2 regions of the Tumebacillus amylolyticus genome follow, and region 1 is predicted to be linked to the other one. Evidence: predicted binding sites of a transcription regulator. Region 1 holds the regulator's gene; the other holds the start of a gene.

Region 1 (4,213 bases):
TGGTCAGCGTCGCGATCACCTGCACCCCGCGCTCACGAGCTGTGCGCAACACCGATTCAATCTGTGCTTCTCCCGCGTAAGACTGCAACCGCCACGGTTCATCCGGCGCGACTTGGAACCAAAGTGGGAAGATTCCGCTCAAACCGTCTGCCCCGGTCTTGACCAAAGCCCGCTCACTTCCGGGATAGACACCCTCTGCCGCTGTATAGGCGGCAAACGCAAAGCGCGGGATGCGTGGCCGTTGAACTGGGGACGCTTTCACAGGCGGCTCGGCCACAGCTTTGGGCTTTGGCACTTGCAAGATTCGGCCGGGGGTCAGCACCGTGTCCAAGGACAGCTGATTCAGCCGGGCGATGGTCGCCGTCGTCGTTCGATAACGATTTGCGATAGATGACAGTGTGTCACCCTCCCGTACGATCACGTAGTGCAACTGCGTCGTGGATATGACCCCCACCTCCTCTTGATCTCCGTTCCACGTACGTGAATTTACTTTTGAATGGGAGACAACTTCGCGCGGATCGGACCCCATGACGCCGGGTCCTCCAATCCAAGTCGCCAGTGCAGGATACCGCCAAGGTGAAACCTGCGCACGAGGTCGAGCTTCAGCGACAGACTGCGAGCGTCCTCATACCAGACATGATGCAGTTCCCCACGCCCGTCTGTATAGTCGAAATGCGGCACGCGGTACGAGGGATGAAACTGAGCGGTCGCGTTGTGTTGACGGCGCAGACGTTGCACCGCTTCAAAAGACAGGGCCCGCGCGCCCGGACGATTGTCCGTCCAGTCATAGCCGTACGCCGCGATGCCTAACAAGATCTTGCGAGACGGGACACCCGTGTCGATCGCCAACCGCACCGTACGCTCCACCCAGGGAATCGATGCGACCGGGCCGGGTGTGCCTTGGTTGGCTTTGTGCTCGTCGTAGGTCATAATCCCGAGATAGTCGACGCTCGTCGCCAAACCCGGATAGTCGAAGTCCATCGAAAACGGCTGGTGATGCGCATCGCCCAACACACAGACGACGAGAAGTTTCCCCTGCTCATGCAGACGTGCCGCCAACTCGCGAACGAAGGACGTGTAATTCGCCGTATCCCCCGGTTTCAAACGTTCAAAGTCGAGGTTCACACCATCAAAACCATACTCTTCGACCGTGTGCAGGATGTTTCGGATCAAAATCGCCCGGTTGGCCGTGATGGCACTGTGCAAGACCTGCGTGCGCGACGCTCCGGGCCGCTTTTCGGTGTTGTGAAGGGACGCCAAGACCTTCACACCCCGCCCGTGTGCATCTCCGATCAACGTTCGGATCGTCGCCGGTGTCACGCGAGACTTGATTTGTCCGGCAGCGCCGAGGTTCAGATCAAACCAATACGGCGCAATCGCCGACAAGAGCCCGGCATGCTGATGAAACGAGTTCTGGCTGCCCGGTAAACTCACGCCCATCGGCCCTGCATGAAAGCCCAGCACAAACTGCTGACCGGCTTTCGGTTCTCGAGGGTCCCACGCTCTCGTCATGACTTTCACGACGTCGCCCTGCGCGAACCCTTGCATTCCGGGGTTGAGCCGGCGCAACTCCTCCGCCGTACATCCATAGCGCGCTGCAAGATCATCCAATGTCTCTCCTGCCTTGACGACGACAAAGGTGACCCGTGTTCCCTCCATCATCCGTACCCCCGTTCTTGGTGTTCTGTCGACACTATCCTATGCAGGCGATGGTCGATGTGAAAGCCGTCCAAGAACAAGAACATATGTTCTGTTTCTATCATAATGACGTCTATCTGTTCTTGTCAAGAAAAAACAAGAACTCATGTTTGTATCTAGTACCAGTGTGTGGTATAATTTCTGCTATAAACTAACATCGAACATATTTTCCCATTGATATACATCACGACTGGATATGAGGAGTTGTTCTGCCAATGCTGAAGCTGTCTAAGCGTCAACAGGAAATCATGGATTTCATCAAGAACGAAGTGCGGGCCAAGGGATATCCGCCGTCTGTCCGGGAGATCGGCGAAGCGGTCGGCTTGGCTTCGAGTTCTACTGTACACGGACATCTGGCTCGTCTGGAGCAGAAAGGCCTGATCCGCCGCGACCCCACCAAACCGCGCGCGATTGAAGTGCTCGATCTGGAAGCAGACACAGAGAGCGGCCGTTTCGAATACTCGACCGTCATGGCTCCGATCATCGGGAAAGTCACAGCGGGTCAGCCGATCACTGCGATTGAGAACGTTGAGGACTACTTCCCGCTGCCGACTTCGTTCGTCGGCGATTCGTCCGTGTTCCTGCTGAATGTCTCGGGAGATTCGATGATCGACGCCGGGATCTTCGACGGCGACCTCGTGATCGTCCGTCAACAGGCGACGGCAAACAACGGTGAAATCGTCGTCGCAATGACCGAAGACGATGAAGCGACCGTCAAACGCTTCTATAAGGAAGCCGATCACATCCGCCTCCAACCGGAGAACCCCTCGCTTCAACCGATGCGCTACAACAACGTCACCATCTTGGGCAAAGTCGTCGGCATCTTCCGCCACATCGACTAAGCACATCCTACGCCCGACTACCCTCTATACGTGAAAAAACGACCCTGTCGCCTTTGCCGACAGGGCCGTTCTTTTCCCGAGGTGCGTTCCTCTCCTCTACACCTCGTACAATCCCCTTTTCTGATGCTATTCTTTACGCCCGAAGTTCTCCTGCGATGTACGTCGCTCGAGCTTGCCGTGCCTCATCCAGCCACACAAAGTCCGCGTCGTATCCAACTGCGAGTGCCCCTTTGCGCCCTTGCAAACCAAGGACCGCCGCAGGCGTGGTGGAAGCCATCGCCACAGCTTTCTCCAGCGGAGCGTGCCCGAGTTCAACCATGTTGCGCACCGCACGATCGAGTGTCAACGTGCTGCCCGCCAATGTTCCGTCCACCAAGCGGGCTTCACCTCCGACCATGTACACATTCTGTCCGCCAAGGTCATATTCACCGTCCGCCATCCCGACGGCACGCATGCCGTCACTGACCAGCACGAGACGTTCTTGTCCTTTGACTTTGTAGAGAATGTTCATCACCGCCGGATGCACGTGTACCCCGTCCGCAATCAACTCTGTCGTCAAGTCATCATGGTACAGAGCGGCCCCGACCACGCCGGGCTCGCGATGATGCAAGCCGCGCATCGCATTGCAGCAGTGCGTCACATGTTGGAGTCCGTGTGCCATCGCACTTGTTACTTCATCGAACGTCGCATCGGAGTGTCCTACGGAGACCCGCACGCCTTGTTCGCTCAGGTACGCAATCACCTCAGCCGCCTCCGGATGTTCAGGCGCAAGAGTCACCAGTTTCAGCAACCCCTGCCCCGCTTCCACCAGCCGCTGTGCATCGCGCAACAACGGGCGAATGACATGCGATTCGTTTTGCGCGCCTTTGTAACGCAGGTTGATCCACGGCCCTTCCAAGTGAACCCCGAGCAAGGATGCCCCAACCGGTTCACGACGAGCAAATTCTGCACACGTGCGGAGCACGCTGAGGAGATGCTCCAAGTCCCCGGTCAAAGTCGTCGCGAGAAACCCGGTGACGCCATACGTCGCCAAGCCTCGCGAGATCGTCTCCAAAGCCTCCAAACTTCCATCCATCACGTCCGACCCATGCACCCCATGCACATGCAAGTCCAGATACCCCGGCACGAGAATCCCCGTCTCATACACGGCATCCGGCACGTCTCCGTCACGCAGCGGCCCGACATACGTGAATCGTCCGTCTTCGCAGACCAGCACTTGATCGTCGTGGAACTTCCCTTCGATCAGCGCTCGGCCTTGCAAGATGTGTTTCTTCATTAATAGTCCTCCTCAGAAAAAACGGCTGCATGCAGGTTCCGCCGCCAAACCGCGAGATCGGACGGAGTTGGATGCAAGCGATTGGTCAACGAGACAACCACCAGACCCGACACCGGATCTACCCAGACAGCCGTACCCGTAAACCCTGTATGACCGAAAACATGCGGCAAAAATGTCTCACCTGCCCAGACACCCATCTCCCAGCCAAGTCCTCTCGACAGCCCCAAACCTGCCGTGTGATTTGTCGTTGCCAACTGCACAAGCTCCGGCGTGAGGAACCCTCGCCCGCCTGCCGCCCACATTTGCGCGTAACGGGCCACGTCCGCCACCGTTGAGAACAACCCGGCGTGACCGCTGACTCCGCTCAGTCCATAGTGGCAATTGCCATCGTTCACCG
Region 2 (4,213 bases), 150 kb from region 1:
TCAATCATTGTCAAGATTGGCGTGCTGACGGAAACGGCGAATCGCCTCAGCGGTCACAGAGCCGGAAAAGCCCCGTCGCGCCAAGTGTTGCGCGAGTTTTTGCCTTTCCTGATAGGAGAATTCAATCGTTTTGCGACCGACTTTCTTTTGCAAAAGTTGCACGGCTGCTTCGATTTCGACGTCGCCTTCAAATTCCGTCGAAATCGCTTCGTCGATGTCGTCACGCGTGACGCCCTTCTGCTGCAATTCCCAGCGCAGCATCGCCTTGCCCCGCGGGCGAAAACGTGTGCGGTTCTCCACCCACTGCCGGGCATACTCTCCGTCATCCAGGTAGCCGTAGCCTGCCAGCCACTCGATGGTGCGCTCGGCGACAGTTTCGTCATACTCCTTGCCCAGCAGGTAGTCGCGCATCTGCTTGCGCGTGCGCGGCTTCATGCCGAGGTACTTCACCGCCAGATCACGGGCGCGGAAGCCCTCTTCGTCACGCCAGACTTCACGAAGGAAGTCTGCGGTGACGTCGAGGCCCTTTTTCAGACCGTGTTGGTAGGCAACTTCCCGTCGGATGCCCATCAGGAATTTCTCGTCCAAGAACAGGCTCAGACGATCCGGATTGCCCTTCTGCGTGGTGAGAGAGGTGAGTTGACCGTCGCGAAAGTTTGGAATGCGGCGTTCCGAGCTGGAATCCGAACTGTGTTCAGATTCGTCGTCCTCGTCGTGACGCTCCTCCTCGACAAAATCGTCAGAGCTCCTGGATGTACCCCAGGAGCCCTTCGGTGAGCGGTTTTTGCCGCGTGCGTTGCGTTGGTTGTTAAAACGGTTCATGCGTCGTCTGCGTGATCAGCGCTCTGTTGGACTAGAACTCCAACAGTTCGCCGTCCGCCTCTTGGTCGGCCAGTTCTTCCGCCGTTGCTTTGAACGTTTCAGCGGATGCTTTGCCGACATTGTGGAATTCGCGGATCTTGGATTCGATCTTGAAGGCGATCTGCGGGTGGTCCTTGAGGAACTGCTTGGCGTTCTCACGGCCTTGGCCGAGGCGCTCGTCTTCGAAGGAGTACCAAGCACCGGACTTGTTCACGATGTCCAGCTCGGTGCCCATGTCAACGAGGGTACCTTCACGGGAGATCCCTTCGCCGAACACGATGTCAACTTCCGCTTGACGGAACGGCGGAGCGACTTTGTTCTTGACGACTTTGATACGAGTACGGTTCCCGACGGTGTCGTTGCCTTGCTTGATCGCTTCGGCACGACGAACGTCAAGACGCACGGTGGAGTAGAACTTCAGCGCACGACCACCGGTCGTGGTCTCCGGGTTCCCGAACATGACGCCGACTTTTTCACGAATCTGGTTGATGAAGATCGCGATGGTCTTGGACTTGTTGATCGCGCCGGCGAGCTTACGCAGCGCCTGCGACATGAGACGAGCTTGCAGACCCACGTGGGTGTCCCCCATCTCGCCTTCGATCTCTGCCTTCGGAACCAGTGCTGCAACGGAGTCGACGACGATCATGTCGACAGCGCCCGAGCGAACGAGTGCTTCTGCGATTTCCAGCGCTTGCTCCCCGGTGTCCGGTTGTGCAATCAGAAGGTCGTCGATGTTGACGCCAAGTTTCGCTGCATACGTCGGGTCGAGCGCGTGCTCTGCATCGATGAACGCTGCCTGACCGCCCGCGCGTTGCACTTCTGCAATCGCATGGAGGGTGACAGTGGTCTTACCGGAAGATTCCGGGCCGTACACTTCGATGATTCGCCCACGCGGGTACCCGCCGACGCCAAGCGCAATATCCAACGCCAAGGAACCGGACGAAGTTACCTCGATGTTCATCGAAGTCGCCGCCTCGCCAAGTTTCATGACGGAACCTTTCCCAAATTGCTTTTCGATCTGGCGTAGAGCCATGTCCAGCGCCGCTTTACGATCGTTTGCCAATGGTTACACTCCCCTTTATCAAAAACTCCGAAAGCACTAGCCATTCCCAGTCTAGTATTTCGAGTTCGTATCTCCAATCCCTGCACCCATTATATAATGATTCAAAATAAAAAGCAAACGTTTGTTCGCAAAAAAAGTCCCGGTGTATTCACCGGGACTTTTTTATCGTTGAAGCAGGTATTGGTTGAGCACACCGTCCTCGCGTTTCCACACGACGCTCGGTGCCTTGGTCTTGAAATCGTAGTGATAGAGCGCGCGAGGACGAGTCTGGTAGCCGTGCTTGTCGGTGTGGAAGGGCTCATCGAGCCTTGCCGCCGTGAAGTAAAACCCGCGACCGTCCGGCGCGTATTGCGGTTGTTTGAGTTCCGTGAGACCTCCACCCTGTTCCGTCAAGACGGACTGTGTGTTGCCCGTCGTCAAGTCGACATGTTGGATGAAGTAGCGCATGCGCTCTTCGTGCGGCCACTGCACGGCGGCATAAAGCGCATGTTGACCGTCCGATGACAGTGAGACATCGAGTACTTGCTTGTCCGATTCGCTGACGGTCTGCCCTTGGGTTGCGTCGCCTGCTTTGTAGAGTGTTAGTTTGTAAGGCGGCGAATCAACCGGCATCTCCATCTGGTGCGCTTCGTCGACTTTGACCTGTTCTTCCCGCAACGAGTAGCTCCACGCCAGCAAGTCGCCCGTTTTCGGGTTGACGTCAAAGCTCTGGACGCTTACATCACGCTCGTCGGGGCTCCAAACCTCCACCTTTGCTTCATTGAGGTCGTAGGCGGCAATTTGGGCGTTCTGTCGATCACGCTGAACGACACGCAGGTAGAGTTTGCCGTGCTTTTTGTCAAGGCGCAAGTTGTCGATTCGGGCGAATTGTTTGATGACTTGGCGGCGCGACTTGTTGCCGAGGTCCACTTCCGCCACGAGCAGTTGCTGGTCGGCGTCGCGATCTGCTTCGTACAGCCGTTTGCCGTCCGCTGTCAGCACCGCCACTTGTCCACCACCCTGCACAACCCGGTCCAACTCGCTGTCAGATTGGGCCTCAGGTTGAAATTGGTAGTGATGCACAGCTTCGTTTCCATCGGTGAAGGCGATCAACATCGTGAGTTCGGGGTCCCCAAAACCGCTACAAAGGAGCGCCCCAAGCAACATCCCCGCCACTTGCAGCCCAGTACGTTTGCGCATCGTTGTGTCTCCTTGCCATGTCTTTTCCTGTAAGGTAACACAACGATGGACATTACATACCCATGCGTGGCACGACGTACGTTTTCAGCCCGTCGGGACTGATCTCCAAGCAGTTCAATTGATTCCCGAACACACAGCCGCCGTCGACGCCGATGATCTTCTCGCCAAACCAGACGTCGCCGCAAGATTCGTTTCCATGCAGGCGGGTCGTCGGTGTGTGCCCGAACACCACGACGCCCGATGCTTGATGCGGCGTGAAGTGGAATTCGTCACGAATCCAGCGAAACGAACTCTTGTCCGTTTGCTTCCAATCCGCTTGCTTCGGGTCGATGCCTGCGTGGACGAAGATGTAGCCTTCCTCCTCATGGAAGTCCAGCAACTTGTCCATAAATTCCACTTGCTCGGCGTACTTCTCCTGGATCAATTGACGGGCTTCCCGTTCATAGCCGGAGACTCCATACGGCTTGCAATAGCTGTCGATCGTCTCGCGCCCGCCGACGACCTCACGCAGATAAAACGCGCTGCGCTCCCCTGCCGCCAGCCACTCCAAGAACAACTCCTCATGATTGCCTCCCAGCGCCACCGCGCCGTACTCGCGCACGAAGCCCATCACGCGCTCCACGACACCGCGAGAATCCGGCCCCCGGTCCACATAATCGCCCAGCAAGATCAGCTTCTCACGGTCCGGGTTGTAGTTGGAAAGCCGCAACAACTCCACAAATTCTTCGTCGCATCCATGTATATCACTGATCACTTTGAAGGTGCTCGTTGTCATGACTACAACTCCTTACAATTTTCAACAAATTCCGTTCAACAAAAGAGCTGTTGACGTATAAACTAGTGTCAACAGCCCTCGGGTATTGTCAAAATGTGTTACTTGCGAATGGCGCGTTCGCGCGGGCGTGCCGGTTCGAGGTTGACGCGCGCCCCGTTCATACGGGATTTGCGAAGCGCTTCGTACACGAACGGTGCCGACTCTTCCTGCACCTCGACAAACGTAAACTTTTCGAAGATGTCGATCTTGCCGACCGCGGTCCCCGGAATTCCCGCTTCTTCGGAGATGAAGCGAACGAGGTCGGACGGTCCGACCTTCGCTGAACGGCCGATGTT

What was found. Region 1 encodes LexA, which represses DNA repair genes until DNA is damaged. Its sites were predicted from a motif close to CGAACATATGTTCG; they were not measured.
Region 2: recA (recombinase RecA) is a predicted target of LexA. The motif match lies at 2,039-2,052, and genes of this name have one in related genera.

Annotation. Positions count from the first base shown of each region.
Region 1 is NZ_JAEQNB010000006.1:190,016-194,228, reverse strand. It holds gene JJB07_RS18645 (glycosyl hydrolase family 18 protein) at 1-454, opposite strand, end outside; gene JJB07_RS18640 (LysM peptidoglycan-binding domain-containing protein) at 487-1,662, opposite strand; gene lexA (transcriptional repressor LexA) at 1,914-2,540, shown strand; gene nagA (N-acetylglucosamine-6-phosphate deacetylase) at 2,674-3,816, opposite strand; gene JJB07_RS18625 (serine hydrolase domain-containing protein) at 3,816-4,213, opposite strand, start outside.
Region 2 is NZ_JAEQNB010000006.1:37,198-41,410, reverse strand. It holds gene JJB07_RS17870 (regulatory protein RecX) at 1-822, opposite strand; gene recA (recombinase RecA) at 854-1,924, opposite strand; gene JJB07_RS17860 (hypothetical protein) at 2,087-3,103, opposite strand; gene JJB07_RS17855 (metallophosphoesterase family protein) at 3,156-3,878, opposite strand; gene JJB07_RS17850 (DEAD/DEAH box helicase) at 3,977-4,213, opposite strand, start outside.